DNA from 3 places in the Klebsiella sp. HN106 genome. Region 1 is predicted to be linked to each of the others. Evidence: riboswitches for the same ligand, from Rfam matches in the RefSeq annotation. Region 1 holds a riboswitch; each other region holds the start of a gene.
The links. A riboswitch is a leader RNA that binds a small molecule or an ion and turns the genes downstream of it on or off. The one in region 1 is predicted to bind thiamine pyrophosphate.
Positions count from the first base shown of each region.

Region 1 (5,923 bases):
TCTGCAGCACATCAGGGTGGTTGTGACCGAGAGCCAGAGTACCTGCGCCGGCAAGGCAGTCGAGATACTGTTTGTTATCCGCATCGGTCAGCCAGACGCCTTCCGCTTTAGTAATCGCAAGGGGCAGCTTGCGCGGGTAGCTCCTGACATTCGATTCGAATTCAGCCTGACGGGCCAAAAAGGTATCGTTGTTTGCATCTAATAAATCTGCGCCTAAAGTATCAATACGGACTTTATCCGTCATCATATCACTCCCACAACCAGCGTTACGGTTGAGCGCTGGTTGAATAAAATGGTGTAAGAAAATGAATCGCCATGCATTAAAGCGGGCACAATATATGGCTTTTTAGAACCGCGTTCAACGTTTTATTGATTAAGCTATATTTACGTTATTTTTACACTGCAAAATTAACGCATAACGCATTGATAAAAAAGAAGTGTTTTAAAGGATGAAAGACCTTTAAAATTGTAATTATTAGTGAGGGATTCTCGCAATTTTTATTACTGCCGCCTGGCTATTGCTGGCGAAAGATTTCCGCCAGCAATGGTATGACTTAGTGCAGTTCAACCGCATAATTCGTTAAAGGTGTGACTTTTTTCACCAACTTGTTGTTATATAAAAACTGTTCATAAGCTTCATAACGAGGTTTATCCATCGCTGCCGGATCGCTGGCAAACAGAGGAAGAGTTTTCAGCCAGGCCTGCTTGTTCAGCTCCGTGTTAAGTTCAGGATGCGCGTCGGCAAACGCCTGCCAGGTTTCCTGCGGATGAGCGCGAAGGTAAGCAACGCCTTTTTGCAGCGCTTGCAGGAACGTCCTGATTTTCGGCGCGTTGACGTCGTCCCGGTTGGCGACAATCACCAGCTCATCGTAGGCCGGGACGCCGTAATCCTCGACGTTCATCACCTGCGGATCTTTCCCCTGAAGCTGCAGTTCCAGCGCTTCGATATTACGATAGCCGCCAATCACCGCATCGACCTGTCCGGCCAGCAGGGCGCTGGTCAGCTGAAAGTTAACATTGATGAGCTTGATGCTTTTGGGATCGATTTTCGCGTGCTGTGCCATAGTGGCCAGCGTCGCTTGTTCGATTCCGCTTACCGAATACCCCACTTTTTTGCCCTGCAGATCGGCGGGAGATTTGATGCTTTTATCCAGCGCGATCACCGTGTTCAGCGGCGAATTAATCAGCGTGCCGACGCGGACCAGCGGCAGACCTTCATCGGCAAAAAAATGCACCTGCGGCTGGTAGGTAATCGCCAGGTCCGCCTGGCGGGCGGCGACTAATCGCGGCGGCAGCGCCGGGTCGGACGGTGGCACAATTTTAACGTCCAGACCCGCCTCTTTAAAGGCGCCAATCTGTTCAGCCACCACGATCGGCGCGTGGTCGGGATTGATATACCAGTCCAGCACCAGGGTGAGTTTTTCATTGGCCAGCGCCTGACCGCTGAACAGCGCGGCAAGCGTGATACCGGCATAAATACGTTTACGCATGGTTAGTCCTTTTATTTAAGAGCGTCATTCCGGCGTCCAGTTAATCAGCCGGTGTAAAAAAGCATCCACCGCCAGCCACAGCAGGACGGTCAGTAGCACCAGAATAAACAGGGCTGCAAAGCAGATATCGGTTTGCAGACGGGCATTGGCGTTAAGCATGACGTAGCCCAGTCCTTCGGCTGAACCGACCCATTCGCCGATAATCGCCCCGATGGGCGCGACGGCGGCCGCCATCCGCAGACCGGAACCGAGGGCCGGAAGGGCAGCCATCATGCGGACGTGGCGCAGCTGCGCGCCAAAAGAGGCGCCCATGGTGCGCGCGAGGTCAAGATAGTCCTGGTTAACCCGGCGCAGCCCGTCAAAAAACGCCGAGGTGACGGGAAAGAAGATCACCAGCACCGCCATCATAACCTTGGCGCTCATCCCGAAGCCGAACCACAGTACCAGCAGCGGGGCAAGGGCAAAGACCGGGATCGCCTGGCTGGTCAGCACCAACGGCATCAGCCAACGCTGAAGGCGCGGCGAAACAATCATGCACAGCGCCAGTATCACGCCGAGCAGAACGCCGAGCGCGAGACCGCTGAGGATCTCGCTTAATGTGATCAGCGTGTGCCCACCGAGGTAGGCGCGGTTAACCCACAGGGCGCTTGCCACCGCCGAAGGCGAAGGCAGCAGAAAGGCGGGAATGCCGCTGCGGGTCACCAGCCACCAAATCAGGAGCAGGCCGCAGAACACCACGGCGGCGCGAAACAGTTTTGCGCTCATTCGTTAGCCCTTATCAGCTGTTGCAGCAACTCCGCCTGACCGGCTAATAGCGCCGGATCGTCCGGCGCGCGCGGCGGTATGCCGGACAAGCGATGCGTGTCGTCAATCCCGCCGGGGGCCGGGGAAAGGACGAGCAGACGGTGGCTCAGACGGCAGGCTTCCATCGGATCGTGGGTGATCAGTACAACGGTCCGGTTCACCAACAGCCGGGCGGCCAGGGACTGAATACGCGTGCGGGTAATCGTGTCGAGCGCGGAAAAGGGCTCGTCCATCAGCACGATGGGCCGGTCTTCGTAGAGCGTACGCGCCAGCGCCGCACGCTGACGCATGCCGCCGGAGAGAGCGGCCGGGCGGTCATCGGCGCAGTGTTCAAGCCCAACCTGCTGTAGCAGCGTGGTGACGCGCAGGTGATCGATGCGCTCCCCGCGCAGGCGCGCCCCCAGCGAGACGTTGTCGCGCACGCTTAGCCACGGGTAAAGCAGATCTTTTTGCCCCATCCACGCCAGGCGTCCGGCAATCGGCAGGCCATCGCTGGCGCGAACTTCGCCCCCAGAGGCTTTCGCCAGCCCGGAGATGATGCGCAGGAGGCTGGTTTTACCGGCGCCGCTGGCCCCCAGCAGCGAGCTCCACTGGCCGCCGGGAATAGAAAACGTCAAATTGTCGAAGATCGGTCGCAAACCAAAGCGCAGGCTCAGTCCGCGTACTTCGATGCCGGGAGCCATCACGCCTGGCGCTCCGCGAGGACGTTAAGGCCCATTTGCCAGAAGTTAGCCTCCAGGCGCGTAGCGGTCGTGAAAATGGCGCTGAGTTCGGCAAAACGCGCTTCGCCGCCGCGCTGCTGCCAGAGGGTTTCCAGCAGGTTTAAGGCTGCATTGACGCCGTTAAGGTAGCCCTCATCACCGTAGTTGCGGATCCACGAGGCATACGGGTTGGCAGTCAGCCGGGTCGCCGGGTCGTGCAGCAGACCGAGGCCGATTTCCGCATAGCCGGCCACGCAGGGCATCAGCGCCGCCAGTAGATCCAGCGCATCGCCGGCGTGGCCAATGTCCAGTACGTAGCGGGTATAATTTACCGTTTCAGCGGCTTCCTCTTCAGCCGCCATCGTCGCTTCATCCAGCCCCCATCCCGTACAGTAGCCGACGTGCAGCGGCAGTTCGTCGAGAATGGCGTTCATGGACGCGGCGGCAACGCGCATTTCCGCGAGGGTACGCAGCTTGCTCACCAGCAGCGCGTAGCTGCGGGCAAAGTGGATCAGGAACAGGTAGTCCTGCGTCAGATAGCGACGAAAAGCGGGTTCGGGAAGGGTGCCATCGGCAAGCTGGCGCAGGAAGGGATGGGCGACGTAGCGCTGCCAGTCAGCACCGGCCTGCAGGCGCAGACGACCATAAATACCCTGAGTAAATGCGGGAAGAATCACAGGACCTCCTGATAATAGGGAGATCCGGGCGTGCTGAATGAAGTGTGAACAGGCAATGGCGCAAAACTGGCGGAAATGCCGACCCGTCCCTTCGCTGGCATGACCCAGATCAGGTTCAAAGGGTTCGGCTTACGCCATCTCAGCCCTCACGGGACACCCCTCGGTTTGGCACCTGTTATACGACATTCGCTTTTTGATTACAATGCTGTGAACTTGCCGAAAATTGGTGACACTGTCACGTTAAGACACTGCGATAAATGGCCGTTGTGCGTCATTTTGGCCCGGTGGCGGCTGGCGTCTTGCCGGGCGCAGAACGGCCCGATTCTCTTTGGCCGGGCAAGGCGTCAGCCGCCCCCCCGGCAAATATTATTTATGGATTAATGGAAATCGACCCAGCGGGCGCCACTGTCTGCTGAACGTACGCAGTTCTCAACCCAATGCACGCCGAGCGCACCGGCTTTGGCATCCGGGTACCAGAAGTTTTCCAGCAAAGCAGTGTCGCAACGATCGGTAGCATCCATGGCGATGGCGAAGCGGCGGTACAAATTCGACCAGGCCTCAAACAGCCCTTCGGGATGGCCACCGCCGATCCGGTCATCGTGCAGAGCCAGCGGGTCCAGATAGGGCATACCGCGTTCGAGAATGCGCACCGGCTCGCCCTGAATCTCATAGCGCAGCTGATTCGGCTGTTCATCCCACCACTCAAGGCTGGCTTTTTCTCCGACGATACGGACTTTCTGCCCGTGCATTGAGCCGCTGTTGACCGCCGAGCACCACATCGAACCCACGGCGCCGTTGTCGTACTCCATCAGCACATGCGCGTTATCCTCCAGCGGCGCGCGGCTTTTGACAAAGCTCTGGCGGGAGCACATCAGGCGAGTGATATTGAGCTTCGGCGCCATGGTCTCCGCCAGAAACAGCGGGTGAGTGGCGAGATCGCCCAGAACGTAGCTGGGGCCAACAAACTTCGGGTCCACTCGCCAGCGGGTACTGGGGTTTTCCTGCTCCACAGGCTGGTTATGAAAACCGTGGGCGAACTGCATATTGATAATGCGGATCTCGCCCAGCAGCCCCTGCTCAATCATCTGCCGCGCCTGCAGAATCAGCTGATGACCGGCGTAGCCGTAAGTCACGCCGACGATTTTGCGCTGTTTTTCGCTCAGGGCCACCAGCGCATCGGCCTCTTCGCCGGTAAAACAGAGCGGTTTTTCGCAGACCACATGCAATCCGGCCTCCAGCGCTGCGCGGCAAATGGCGTAGTGGGTATTGTTCGGCGTAGCGATGGAAACGGCTTCAATACCGTCCTCCCGCGCGGCCTCTTCGCGAAACAGCGTTTCGTAGTCGGGGTAACAGCGCCCGGCCTCCACGCCCAGCTGCTGGCCAAACTCACGCCCGCGCTGAGCGTCAATATCGAAGGCCCCTGCCAGCAGGGTAAACGTGCCGTCGCGCAGCGCCGCGGAGCGGTGAATATAACCAATCTGGCTGCTTCCGCCGCCGCCCACCATACCCCAGCGTAACGACCGGCCAACAGGTTTAATACCGTTAATCATGTTTCATCTCCCGATTAAAAACCAACCGAATGCAGGTAGCGCAGGCTTTCCGTGACCGCCTTAAGGCTGCCCTCGACGTTGCGCGGGTCGCGCTCTTGCTCAATGGTGATCCAGCCTTGATAGCCGCGTTTGTCGAGAAAGGCGCGCACCGCCGGATAATCAATGGCGCCGCTGCCGAGCGGACACATCACGCCCTCCGCGCAGGCAGAGAAGAAGTCGATACCGCGGGAAATTACGCTCCTGAATACCTGCGGATCGACATCTTTAAAGTGCAGGTAGTCAAGGCGTTCAAAATGGCGATCCAGCCAGCTGATGGGGTCCATACCCGAATAGAAGAGATGGCCGGTGTCGAGACACAATCCGGCAACATCATGGGGGATTTGCGCCGCGAGCAGGTCGATTTCGTCGGCAAACTCGATGCAGCCGCCGGCGTGAGGATGGATAACCGGACGAACGCCGTACTCCTGCCACGCCAGTTGGCTGATGGTAATAATATGGCCGATCATCCGCTGCCAGTCGGCGGGAGAGAGGCGGGGCGCCAGTTCGCTGTGTCCGGCGTATTTCGCCCGCAGCGGATTGCCAAAATCAATAATCACCAGATAAGGCGGCTGGAAGAGGTTGCCCGGCGTCTTTTCCGCCGATGGAACCTGCGACAGGTTGCGGCAAATGTTATGCGTCAGTGCGACAATGTTCGCAAAGTT
Region 1 covers NZ_JBLURD010000001.1:301,809-307,731, forward strand. Annotated here, with positions in the region: gene ACSIPU_RS01410 (diaminobutyrate--2-oxoglutarate transaminase) at 1-247, opposite strand, end outside; gene ACSIPU_RS01415 (ABC transporter substrate-binding protein) at 555-1,490, opposite strand; gene ACSIPU_RS01420 (ABC transporter permease) at 1,515-2,255, opposite strand; gene ACSIPU_RS01425 (ABC transporter ATP-binding protein) at 2,252-2,980, opposite strand; gene ACSIPU_RS01430 (TenA family protein) at 2,977-3,672, opposite strand; TPP riboswitch at 3,742-3,843, opposite strand; gene ACSIPU_RS01435 (Gfo/Idh/MocA family protein) at 4,050-5,222, opposite strand; gene ACSIPU_RS01440 (TIM barrel protein) at 5,237-5,923, opposite strand, start outside.

Region 2 (5,923 bases), on a different contig from region 1:
ACTATCGCGCTTATTCTTGATGCGCAGCTGGAGAGTGCGAACGCCCGCAGCCAGTAAGCGTTCGATCCACGCGACGCTATCGACGACCGGATAGAGGCCTAAACGGAATGGGACGGATGGAAAATCGGGTTGATACATCAGGCTTCCTCCTTACGTAGATAGATTTCACTGCCGCGGGCGCGGAAGTTTTCCGACATATCGGCCATCCCCACTTCGATGGTCTGCGCGGCGGCGTAGTCGCGAACTTCCTGGCTTATCTTCATTGAGCAAAATTTGGGGCCGCACATGGAGCAGAAGTGGGCCACTTTGCCTGACTCCTGCGGCAGGGTTTCGTCGTGGTAAGCGCGCGCGGTGAACGGGTCGAGCGCCAGATTAAACTGGTCTTCCCAGCGGAACTCAAAGCGCGCTTTCGACATGGCGTTATCGCGGATCTGCGCGCCGGGGTGGCCTTTAGCGAGGTCTGCGGCGTGGGCGGCAATTTTGTAGGTAATCAGGCCCTGTTTAACGTCTTCTTTATTCGGCAGACCGAGATGCTCTTTCGGCGTCACGTAGCAGAGCATCGCGCAGCCAAACCAGCCGATCATGGCGGCGCCAATCCCGGAGGTGAAATGATCGTAGCCCGGTGCAATATCGGTAGTTAGCGGCCCCAAGGTGTAGAAGGGCGCTTCGTGGCAGTGCTCCAGCTCTTCGGTCATATTGCGCTGAATCATCTGCATCGGCACATGGCCCGGGCCTTCGATCATCACCTGTACGTCATACTCCCAGGCGATTTTGGTCAGTTCGCCCAGCGTATGCAGCTCGGCAAACTGCGCTTCGTCGTTGGCGTCCTGAATCGAGCCGGGGCGCAGGCCATCGCCCAATGACAGCGAGACGTCATAGGCGGCGCAGATTTCGCAGATTTCACGGAAATGTTGGTAGAGGAAGTTCTCCTGGTGATGGGATAAGCACCATTTCGCCATGATTGAGCCGCCGCGGGAGACGATGCCGGTCAGGCGCCTGGCGGTCATCGGCACGTAGCGCAGCAGCACGCCCGCATGGATAGTGAAGTAGTCCACCCCTTGTTCCGCCTGTTCGAGCAGCGTGTCGCGGAAGGCTTCCCAGGTAAGATCTTCGGCGATCCCGTTTACCTTCTCTAACGCCTGGTAGATCGGCACGGTACCGATCGGTACCGGACTATTGCGCAGGATCCACTCGCGGGTCTCATGAATATAGCGGCCGGTGGAAAGGTCCATAACCGTATCCGCTCCCCAGCGCGTCGCCCACACCAGCTTCTCGACCTCTTCTTCTATCGACGAGGTGACCGCGGAGTTACCAATATTGGCGTTAACCTTCACGAGGAAGTTGCGGCCGATGATCATCGGCTCGGATTCCGGATGATTTATATTGGCCGGGATAATCGCGCGCCCGGCGGCAACTTCAGCGCGCACAAATTCCGGGGTGATATTCTCCGGCAGCCGCGCGCCAAACCCGACGCCCGGATGCTGCTGGCGCAGCACTTCGCCACGAATGCGTTCGCGACCCATATTTTCGCGAATGGCGATGAATTCCATCTCAGGAGTGACAATCCCCTGACGGGCATAGTGCAGCTGCGTCACGCATTTCCCGACGATGGCGCGCCTGGGCGTAAGCAGACCGGAAAAGCGCAGCGCGTTAAGACCATCATCCGCCAGCCGTTCTCTGGTATAGGCTGAACTGCGATCGCTAAGCGTTTCGCAGTCGCGACGCGCATCAATCCACGGCTGACGCAGTTTCGCCAGACCCTGCTGAACGTTTATCGCGATGTGCGGATCGCCATAGGCGCCGGACGTATCGTAGACCGGGATGGCTTCGTTTGCTTCATACTGAGGATGGTCTTTGCTGCCGCCGATAAGCGTCGGGCTCAGCTGAATTTCGCGCATCGGCACGCGAATATCTTCCTGCGAACCGCGGATATAGATGCGCTGCGAATTGGGAAATGCGGTGCCTTCCAGGGTGTCGATAAAGCGCTGGGCGTGTTCGCGTTGCTCTCGACGCGTAAGTGATGTTGTAGACATAGCTCATTCCAGTTAAACAGGATATGGCTTGCCAGACGACGGATGGAGTAACAGATGCGATCGGCCATGAAGAGGCAGATGCTAAACGCAGTTTACTCTTGTTCCCTTCGCAGGTATTAGCCTGATCAGGTTCCGCGGATCCCGAATTAACGGTCTCAGCCTTTTCCAGTGGGGAAAATGGGCACTCCGACAAGATGACATCCCCTCTCAGCGAGGGGGAATGTATGTAAACTACGCGTTAATGGCTCACAACTCAAGCGGTCGGCGCGATATTGTCGCTAACGTTGTCTTTTCGACTGTGGGCTACGGCGAGGGCAATCAGCGAATCTTCCAGCGCAAAACGGGCTTCCAGCGCTTCACCGATGTCCGATAGCGCCTGCTGGAACTCAAGATAGTTATCGTGATCGATAGCGTTTTCGAGGCAGGAATCGTAATAATCCATGATCTGCTGGGTATTAGCCTGCAGCTGTGGATAAATCTTAGTGGCGGCTAAAAGTGGCGTATCGCCTTCCAATTCGCCGATAAAGCGTTCATAAATATTAAAATGGCCGGAGGAGAGGTAGTCCACCAGGCTTTGGCAAAAATCATCCAGCGCTTTCTCATTAAGCCGCATAAATGATTCTTTGCCAGGCTTCAGGCCAACCAGGTTGTAGTAAGCCACAAGCAAATGCTTACGTACTTGTAGCCAGCGATCGACCAGTTTATTGCTGCCTCCAACACGTTCCGTCAGGTTTTCCAGCTGGTTTAACATGGTTGACTCCGCAAGGTTTTAAGAGAAATACGTTGCTCACCAAAATGTAAATTTAATGTTAAAAGTGCCAGTAAAATGAAGGTAGTGCAATAGATATGGATCGTATTATTGAAAAATTAGATCGCGGCTGGTGGATTGTCAGCCACGAACAGAAATTATGGTTACCCGATGGGGAATTACCATATGGCGAAGCGGTAAATTTTAATCTTGCCGGGCAAACCGCGCTGCGAATAGGCGAATGGCAGGGCGAACCGGTGTGGCTGGTGCGCCAGGATCGTCGCCATGAGATGGGATCGCTGCGTCAGGTGCTCGATCAGGATGCTGGCCTTTTTCAACTGGCGGGACGCGGGATCCAGCTGGCGGAGTTCTACCGCTCGCATAAATTCTGCGGCTACTGCGGCCATCCCATGCACCCCAGCAAAACCGAGTGGGCAATGCTATGCAGCCACTGCCGCGAACGCTACTACCCGCAAATCGCCCCGTGCATTATCGTCGCCATCCGTCGGGATGATTCTATCCTGCTGGCGCAGCATACTCGCCATCGCAACGGCGTGCATACGGTGCTGGCCGGATTTGTCGAAGTTGGCGAAACCCTGGAGCAGACCGTTGCCCGCGAAGTGATGGAGGAGAGCGGCATCAAGGTGAAAAACCTGCGCTATGTAACCTCCCAGCCCTGGCCGTTCCCGCAATCGCTGATGACCGCGTTTATGGCCGAGTACGATAGCGGCGAGATTGTCATCGACAAGAAAGAGCTGCTGGAGGCGGGATGGTATCGCTATGACAATCTGCCGCTTTTGCCGCCGCCGGGCACCGTGGCGCGCCGTCTGATTGAAGATACCGTGGCGATGTGTCGGGCAGAGTATGAGTGACATGTTACATACACTTTATCCTTCAAACTGCCTCTTTGTTGGCTGCTTTCACTTGCCCCAGTCACTTACTTGAGTAAGCTCCTGGGGTTCATTCAATTGCCGCCTTGGTCCACTTTGAATGATTTTGTGTATAAACTTGGCGCATCAACGCTAAAGGAATGTAAAAATGACCGAACTGAAGAACGATCGTTACCTGCGCGCGCTGCTACGCCAGCCGGTTGATGTCACCCCGGTGTGGATGATGCGTCAGGCGGGCCGCTATTTACCGGAATATAAGGCCACCCGCGCCGAAGCGGGCGATTTTATGTCGCTGTGTAAAAACGCAGAGCTGGCCTGTGAAGTGACGCTGCAGCCGCTGCGCCGCTATAAGCTGGATGCGGCTATCCTCTTCTCGGACATTCTCACCATCCCGGATGCGATGGGGCTGGGGCTCTATTTTGAAGCCGGGGAGGGCCCGCGCTTTACCTCGCCCATTACCTGCAAAGCCGATGTCGATAAATTGCCCGTTCCTGACCCGGAAGGTGAGCTTGGCTACGTGATGAATGCCGTGCGCACGATTCGCCGTGAGCTGAAGGGAGAAGTGCCGCTGATCGGCTTTTCCGGCAGCCCGTGGACGCTGGCAACCTATATGGTGGAAGGCGGCAGCAGCAAAGCGTTTACGGTAATTAAAAAGATGATGTACGCCGAGCCGCAGGCCCTGCATGCGCTGCTCGATAAGCTGGCGAAAAGCGTCACGCTGTATCTGAATGCGCAAATCAAAGCGGGCGCGCAGTCGGTGATGATTTTTGATACCTGGGGCGGAGTGCTGACCGGCCGCGACTACCAGCAGTTCTCGCTCTATTACATGCATAAAATCGTTGATGGGCTGTTGCGTGAAAACGATGGCCGTCGCGTGCCGGTGACGCTATTTACCAAAGGCGGCGGGCAGTGGCTGGAAGCGATGGCGGAAACAGGCTGCGATGCGCTGGGACTCGACTGGACCACCGATATCGCCGATGCGCGTCGTCGCGTCGGTCATAAAGTCGCCCTGCAGGGCAATATGGATCCCTCGATGCTGTATGCCCCTCCGGCGCGTATTGAAGAAGAGGTGGCGACTATTCTCGCCGGGTTTGGCCAGGGTGAAGGCCATGTCTTTAACCTCGGGCACGGAATTCATCAGGATGTTAACCCGGAACATGCGGGCGTATTTGTGGAGGCAGTGCACCGGTTGTCGGCGCAATACCACCGTTAAGGAGTGAATATGGATTTGTCATCGCTACGCACACAGCAGCTCAGCCTGGCGGCATCGGTTGAACGAGGCGATCGGTTGGAACAGGATCCGCCGACGCTGATCGGCGGAGCGGATGTCGGTTTTGAGCAAGAGGGAGAAATCACCCGGGCGGCGATGGTACTGCTAAGCTATCCGTCCCTGGAGCTGGTGGAGTATCAGGTCGCGCGCGTCGCGACCACGATGCCTTACATTCCCGGCTTCCTCTCCTTTCGCGAAACCCCTGCGCTGCTGGCGGCATGGGAGCTACTTTCGCAAAAGCCGAATCTGTTATTCGTTGATGGCCACGGTATTTCCCACCCGCGCCGCCTCGGCGTCGCCAGCCATTTTGGCCTGCTGGTGGATGTACCGACTATCGGCGTGGCGAAAAAACGGCTGTGCGGTAAGTTCGGGCCGTTGGGCGATGAACCCGGCGCGCTGGCGCCGTTGTTAGATAAAGGCGAACAGCTGGCGTGGGTCTTGCGCAGCAAAACGCGCTGCAATCCGCTGTTTGTGAGTACCGGGCACCGCGTTGGCCTGGATAGCGCGCTGATGTGGGTGGAGCGCTGCCTGAAAGGCTATCGCCTGCCTGAGCCAACGCGCTGGGCCGATGCGGTGGCGTCCCGGCGTCCGGCGTTTGTGCGTTGGCAAGCAAATCGCGACTGATTCAGGTACACTGCGGCTAATTTCTGACTTCGAGATTTCATCATGTTACAAAACCCGATTCACCTGCGTCTGGAGAAGCTGGAAAGCTGGCAGCACGTGACTTTTATGGCCTGCCTGTGCGAGCGGATGTACCCCAACTACGCTATGTTCTGTCAGCAAACGGAATTTGCCGATGGCCAGCTTTATCGCCGTATCCTCGATCTGATCTGGGAAACGCTGACGGTAAAAGATGCGAAGGTGAATTTCGACAGCCAGCTGGAAAAGCTGGAAGAGGCGATTCCGGCCGCTGATGATTACGACCTGTACGGCGTCTATCCGGCCATCGATGCCTGCGTCGCATTGAGTGAACTGCTTCATT
Region 2 covers NZ_JBLURD010000026.1:20,331-26,253, forward strand. Annotated here, with positions in the region: gene thiE (thiamine phosphate synthase) at 1-138, opposite strand, end outside; gene thiC (phosphomethylpyrimidine synthase ThiC) at 138-2,033, opposite strand; TPP riboswitch at 2,119-2,232, opposite strand; gene ACSIPU_RS28775 (Rsd/AlgQ family anti-sigma factor) at 2,287-2,784, opposite strand; gene nudC (NAD(+) diphosphatase) at 2,880-3,653, shown strand; gene hemE (uroporphyrinogen decarboxylase) at 3,820-4,884, shown strand; gene nfi (deoxyribonuclease V) at 4,894-5,565, shown strand; gene ACSIPU_RS28795 (YjaG family protein) at 5,608-5,923, shown strand, end outside.
Region 2: another riboswitch for thiamine pyrophosphate. It lies ahead of thiC (phosphomethylpyrimidine synthase ThiC); the one in region 1 lies ahead of ACSIPU_RS01430 (TenA family protein).

Region 3 (5,923 bases), 1.0 Mb from region 1:
AATCCTTCCGGGATTTGCACCCGGCCATCGCGGACCTGCACCTCAACTTCTCCCCACTGGGTAAAGCGCGCGCCGCGAATATGCCGCAGACGGGCGACGCCGTGGCGAATGGCGCCAACGCGGAGGATAAAATCGTCAGGGCTGAGCGGCGGCATCTGCAGGGTATCGCGCGGCGGGGTAACGCCCGCCGCCGACGGAATGGGTTGAAGCAGGGCGCCATCGCGGGCAATCAGCTTACCGGCGACGTAAACTTCCTGCGCGTTGAGTCGGGATAAAGAATCGAAAACCACCAGATCGGCGCGGCGTCCGGCAGCAATCAGCCCCAAATCGTTACGCTGCAGACGGATCGCCGCGTTTAAGGTGGCGAAGCGCAGGACGTCGGTAGCCGGCAGTCCGTGCTCAATCAGCAGGTTGAGCAGGGCGATAATGCCGCCTTTTTCCAGCAGCATATCCGGCGGCACATCGTCGGTGCAGACGGTGATTTGCGAGGAAAGATGCGGCAGCGTTTTCAGCGCGTTAACGATATCCGGCAGCAGGTAAGGGTGCGAGCCGCGAATTTCGATAGTCAGCCCGGCGCGCAGTTTTTCCAGCGCATCGGCCGCCGAGGTGAGCTCATGATCGGAGGTGACCCCGGCGGCAAGATAGGCTTGCAGATCCGCGCCGCTCAAACCGCGCGCGTGGCCTTCGATCAGCTTGCCGCTGTTCAACCCGGCCTGAACGATCTCCTGCATCCGCTCGCTGCCGTGCAGCACGCCGTGCATATCCATCACTTCAGCAACGCCGCAGACTTCCGGCCAGGCCAGCATGGTTTCCATCTCCGCGCCGGCGAAATCGGCGCCGGACATCTCCAGTCCCGGCGTCGACGGCACGCTGGAAGGCGCCGCAACCATCACCTGCAGCGGCAGATGGCGGCTGGCAGCGACGGCGTAGCGCACGCCTTCGACGCCCAGTACGTTGGCCAGCTCGTGCGGGTCCCAGAATACTGCCGTGGTGCCCTGAGCCAGCACGATTTCGGCATAGCGTTCAGGCGGCAGGTGAGAGCTTTCAAGGTGAACGTGCGTATCCATCAGCCCCGGCGACAGGAAACATCCCGCCAGCGAGCGGCGTTCGAGGGCATCGGAGCGGCTGCCGCGCGGATGCACGCTGGCGATCGTTTCACCGACGATCCCGACGTCGGCCTCGCGGATTTCTCCGGTGGCCATGTCGACAATCTGCGCGTCGGTTAATAATAAATCGAACGGGGATTCTCCGCGCGCGGCCTGGACGGCGCGGCGGCGGGTTTCAGCACTGCTGGACATAACAACTCCGGCACAAGGATAATGGGGATACTCTAGGGGCAGAGCAAACGTTTGCCCAGATGAATAAATTTATCGCCCGATAACTTCGGGTTATTCTGCATGCTCACCGTTGACGAAAACATGATGACCGAACCCTGGCAGCGGCTGCCCGCGCTCTCTCTCAAGCAGATTCAGTACTTTGTGACCCTGGCCCAGCTGCGTCACTTCACCGACACCGCTAACCGGCTGGCTATCAGCCAGCCGGCGCTAAGCAGCGCGCTGCGGCAAATCGAGACGGTGCTCGGCGGCAAGCTGGTCAACCGTACCGCTTCGGCGGTGACCTTAACCGAGCTGGGGGCGGCGATTTTGCCCCACGCCCGGCGAGTGTTGAGCGTGGCGCAGCTGGCTTTTCAGGATATGCAGCAGATAGTCGAAGCCGGCGGCGACGGAACGGTGCGTATTGGCTTAGTGCCTTCGGTGAGTTCGCTGCTGTTTCCGCTGCTGCCGCAAACGCTGGCCCAGGCGTTTCCGCGCCTGAGGGTGGAGTTTCACGATCAGACCAACGACGCCCTGTTCTGCGAGCTGCAGTCGGGAAAGATAGATTTTGCCGTTGGCGCAATAGACAGTTCGTTACCGCCTGAGCTGCAGGTTTATCCTCTGCGCGAAGATCCGTTTGTGGCGGTGCTGCACGGCGACGATCCGCTGGCCGGGCAGCCGCATCTGCCGTGGAAGCTGCTCGCGGGGCGCGATATCGCGGTGTTTTCAAAGGGCAATATTCAGCGTCTGGTCGGCGCGCTGGCCGAGAGCCATCGCCTCACGCTGAATACGCGTTATCAGGTTGACTATATCGAGACGCTTTACGGCCTGGTGCGCTCGCGGCTGGCGGTGGCGATTCTGCCTGAGCTTTATACTACCCACCTTCAGGATCCGGTGTTAAAGGTGGCGCAGCTTCAGCAGCCCGCGCTGACGCGAACCGTGGCACTGATGCGCGGACCGCAGCCTCTGCCGCCGCTGATCGAGGAATGTTTTGCACTATTACTGAGTTCGCTGCGGGAAGTGAATCTATAGCGGGCGTTGCTCTCTCTACGGCTTGTGGTGAAATGCGAGAGAGGTAACGAAATAGTTTTTGTACCCTTTAAAATCAAAGGGTTATGCCTCTTTAAAAAATTAATTTGTTGCAGAAATGTCAGTAGATTATTCCGTGCGAATAAAGTTGATATAAAACAATAGGATACATTTAGAGAGTTCCCCGCGCGAGCGGGGATAAACCGGGCGCGCCAGGCCCTGGAAAATCTCAGACAGAGAGTTCCCCGCGCGAGCGGGGATAGTCCTTCCCCATGCATGTTGGAACAAATCTTGCCGAGCCGGGCCAGCTTGCGTTGTCCGGCGACTTACCGTAACCTGCCCGCTGAGAACGTTTTTATCTCTCAATGACTCGGGGTGCCCTTCCTTGTGAAGGCTGAGAAAAACCCGTACCACCTGATCTGGATAATGCCAGCGTAGGGAAGTCAGAGACCGCAGGGTCGTCGCTTCTTCATCGCCTGGCGGGAGCAAACGATGTCTGACCTGCTGAACCCCGCGCATATTGCCCATCTGCGGCACCTTTTTCACCGCCATTCTCCCCTTGTTCACTGCATGACCAACGACGTGGTGCAGACCTTTACCGCCAACGTCCTGTTAGCGATTGGCGCATCGCCGGCGATGGTTATCGATCCGGACGAAGCCAGCCAGTTTGCCGCCATTGCCGATGCGCTGCTGATTAATGTCGGCACGCTGACCGTTGAGCGTGCGGAGGCGATGCGCGCGGCGGCGCGTAGCGCAACGCAGGCGGGCAAACCCTGGACGCTGGACCCGGTAGCGGTCGGCGCGCTGACCTTACGGACAGAATTTTGTCTGGAGCTGCTAGCGCTGCAGCCTGCCGCCGTTCGCGGTAATGCGTCGGAAATCATGGCGCTGGCCGGAATGAGCGGCGGCGGGCGCGGCGTCGATACGACCGATACCGCCGCCGCAGCGCTGCCCGCAGCCCAGGCGTTAGCCCGCCAGCTGAATACCGTGGTCGCGGTGACCGGGGAGGTTGATTACGTCACCGACGGCCAGCGCATTCGCATGGTCACCGGCGGCGATCCGCTGATGACCCGGGTGGTCGGCACCGGCTGCGCGCTGTCGGCGGTGGTTGCCGCCGCTGCGGCGATGCCCGGCGATCGGCTGGAGAACGTGGCCGCGGCCTGCGGGCTGATGAAGCTCGCGGGGGGGAAAGCGGCGCAGCAGGGCGGCCCCGGCAGCTTTACTCCCGCCTTCCTCGATGCGCTCTATGCGGGAGGCGATCTGTGAAACGAATTAATGCGCTAACCATCGCCGGCACCGACCCGAGCGGCGGTGCGGGGATCCAGGCGGATCTCAAAACCTTCTCGGCGCTGGGGGCATACGGCTGCTCGGTCATCACCGCGCTGGTGGCGCAAAACACCCTTGGCGTCCAGTCGGTTTATCGTATAGAGCCTGATTTTGTCGCCGCGCAGCTCGATTCCGTCTTCAGCGATGTGCGCATCGATACCACCAAAATCGGGATGCTGGCGGAAACTGATATCGTTGAAGCGGTGGCGGAACGGCTGGCGCGTTATCAGATTAAAAATGTGGTGCTGGATACGGTCATGTTGGCGAAAAGCGGCGATCCGCTGCTCTCGGCGTCGGCGGTGGAAACGCTGCGCCAGCGCCTGCTGCCGCAGGTCTCGCTGATCACTCCGAACCTGCCGGAAGCGGCGGCGCTGCTGGATGCGCCGCATGCCAGAACGGAACAGGAGATGCTGGAGCAGGGCAGAGCGCTGCTGGGCATGGGCTGTGGAGCGGTATTAATGAAAGGCGGCCATCTCGATGATGCGGAAAGCCCGGACTGGCTGTTTACCCGCGAAGAGGAGCGGCGTTTTACCGCGCCGAGAGTCCAGACTAAAAATACCCACGGTACCGGCTGTACGCTATCGGCGGCGCTGGCGGCCCTGCGTCCGCGTTACGAGGATTGGGGGCGAACCGTGGCGGAAGCCAAAGGCTGGCTGTCGGCGGCGCTGGCGCAGGCGGATTCGCTGGAAGTGGGACACGGCATCGGTCCGGTACACCATTTTCACGCCTGGTGGTAAACGGCAAGACAACGGGTCAGCAGACTATGCTGAAAAAATAGGCTCCCGGCTGGAAAATCTGCTGAGTCGGTACCAGGCTTAACCTGCCCAAAATAATTGGGTTGGGAAAACGCATGCCGGTTTCGACCGGCACTTACGGGAGATAGCTATGACTGATATTACGCAGTTGCTTGGCAAAGATGCCGACACGCTTTTACAGCACCGCTGTATGACAATTCCAGCCGACCAGCTCTATTTACCGGGGGCGGATTACGTCGATCGGGTGATGGTTGATAACAACCGTCCGCCGGCGGTGCTGCGTAATATGCAAACCCTGTATAACACCGGCCGCCTGGCGGGAACCGGCTATCTGTCGATCCTGCCGGTCGACCAGGGCGTAGAGCATTCTGCTGGCGCCTCTTTTGCCGCCAACCCGCTGTACTTTGATCCGAAAAATATCGTCGAACTGGCCATTGAGGCCGGTTGTAACTGCGTGGCCTCCACCTATGGCGTGCTGGCCTCGGTATCGCGCCGCTATGCGCACCGCATCCCCTTCCTGGTCAAGCTGAACCATAACGAAACGCTGAGCTACCCGACCGAATATGACCAGACGCTGTATGCCAGCGTCGAGCAGGCGTTCAATATGGGGGCCGTGGCGGTCGGGGCGACGATCTATTTCGGTTCCGAACAGTCCCGTCGGCAAATCGAAGAGATTTCCGCCGCTTTTGAGCGCGCGCACGAGCTTGGTCTGGTGACCGTGCTGTGGGCCTATTTGCGTAATTCGGCGTTTAAGAAAGATGGCGTCGACTACCACGTTTCCGCTGACTTAACCGGTCAGGCCAACCACCTGGCGGCGACCATCGGCGCGGATATCGTGAAGCAGAAAATGGCGGAAAACAACGGCGGCTATAAAGCGGTGAACTTCGGCTATACCGATGACCGGGTTTATAGCAAGCTCACCAGCGATAATCCGATTGACCTGGTGCGTTACCAGCTGGCGAACTGCTATATGGGCCGCGCCGGGCTGATTAACTCCGGCGGCGCGGCGGGCGGGGAAACCGATCTGTCCGACGCCGTACGCACCGCGGTTATCAATAAGCGCGCAGGCGGCATGGGGCTGATTCTGGGCCGTAAGGCGTTTAAAAAATCGATGGCCGACGGCGTGAAGCTGATCAATGCCGTGCAGGATGTTTATCTGGACGGCAAAGTCACCATCGCTTAACAGGCTATATAACCCTGTAAAGCAACAGCGTCGTCTGCCTTCCCCGGCGGCGCTGCGCCTGGCCGGGCTACCGGCTCACCGCCGTCTGCGGCCCGGAGGCCCCATCGAGAGCAGGGTGCGGGTTCACAGCTATCTGCGGGCCGCTAGCCCGGACAGGCGCGTCAAGCGCCGCTTCCGGGTTCCTGCTTACTCGCGAATCAGCCGCGCCGTGTGCTGTAGCATTTTATACGCCTCATAGCGCCGCTGATGATCGGCGCTAAATTGTTCTACGCAGCGGTAGGTTTTATCCACCCGGGTAAACTGCTTCATCGCTTCTG
Region 3 covers NZ_JBLURD010000001.1:1,301,560-1,307,482, reverse strand. Annotated here, with positions in the region: gene ACSIPU_RS06115 (adenine deaminase) at 1-1,298, opposite strand, end outside; gene ACSIPU_RS06110 (LysR family transcriptional regulator) at 1,419-2,345, shown strand; TPP riboswitch at 2,704-2,800, shown strand; gene thiM (hydroxyethylthiazole kinase) at 2,835-3,608, shown strand; gene thiD (bifunctional hydroxymethylpyrimidine kinase/phosphomethylpyrimidine kinase) at 3,605-4,405, shown strand; gene fbaB (class I fructose-bisphosphate aldolase) at 4,554-5,606, shown strand; gene ACSIPU_RS06090 (FGGY-family carbohydrate kinase) at 5,793-5,923, opposite strand, start outside.
Region 3: another riboswitch for thiamine pyrophosphate. It lies ahead of thiM (hydroxyethylthiazole kinase); the one in region 1 lies ahead of ACSIPU_RS01430 (TenA family protein).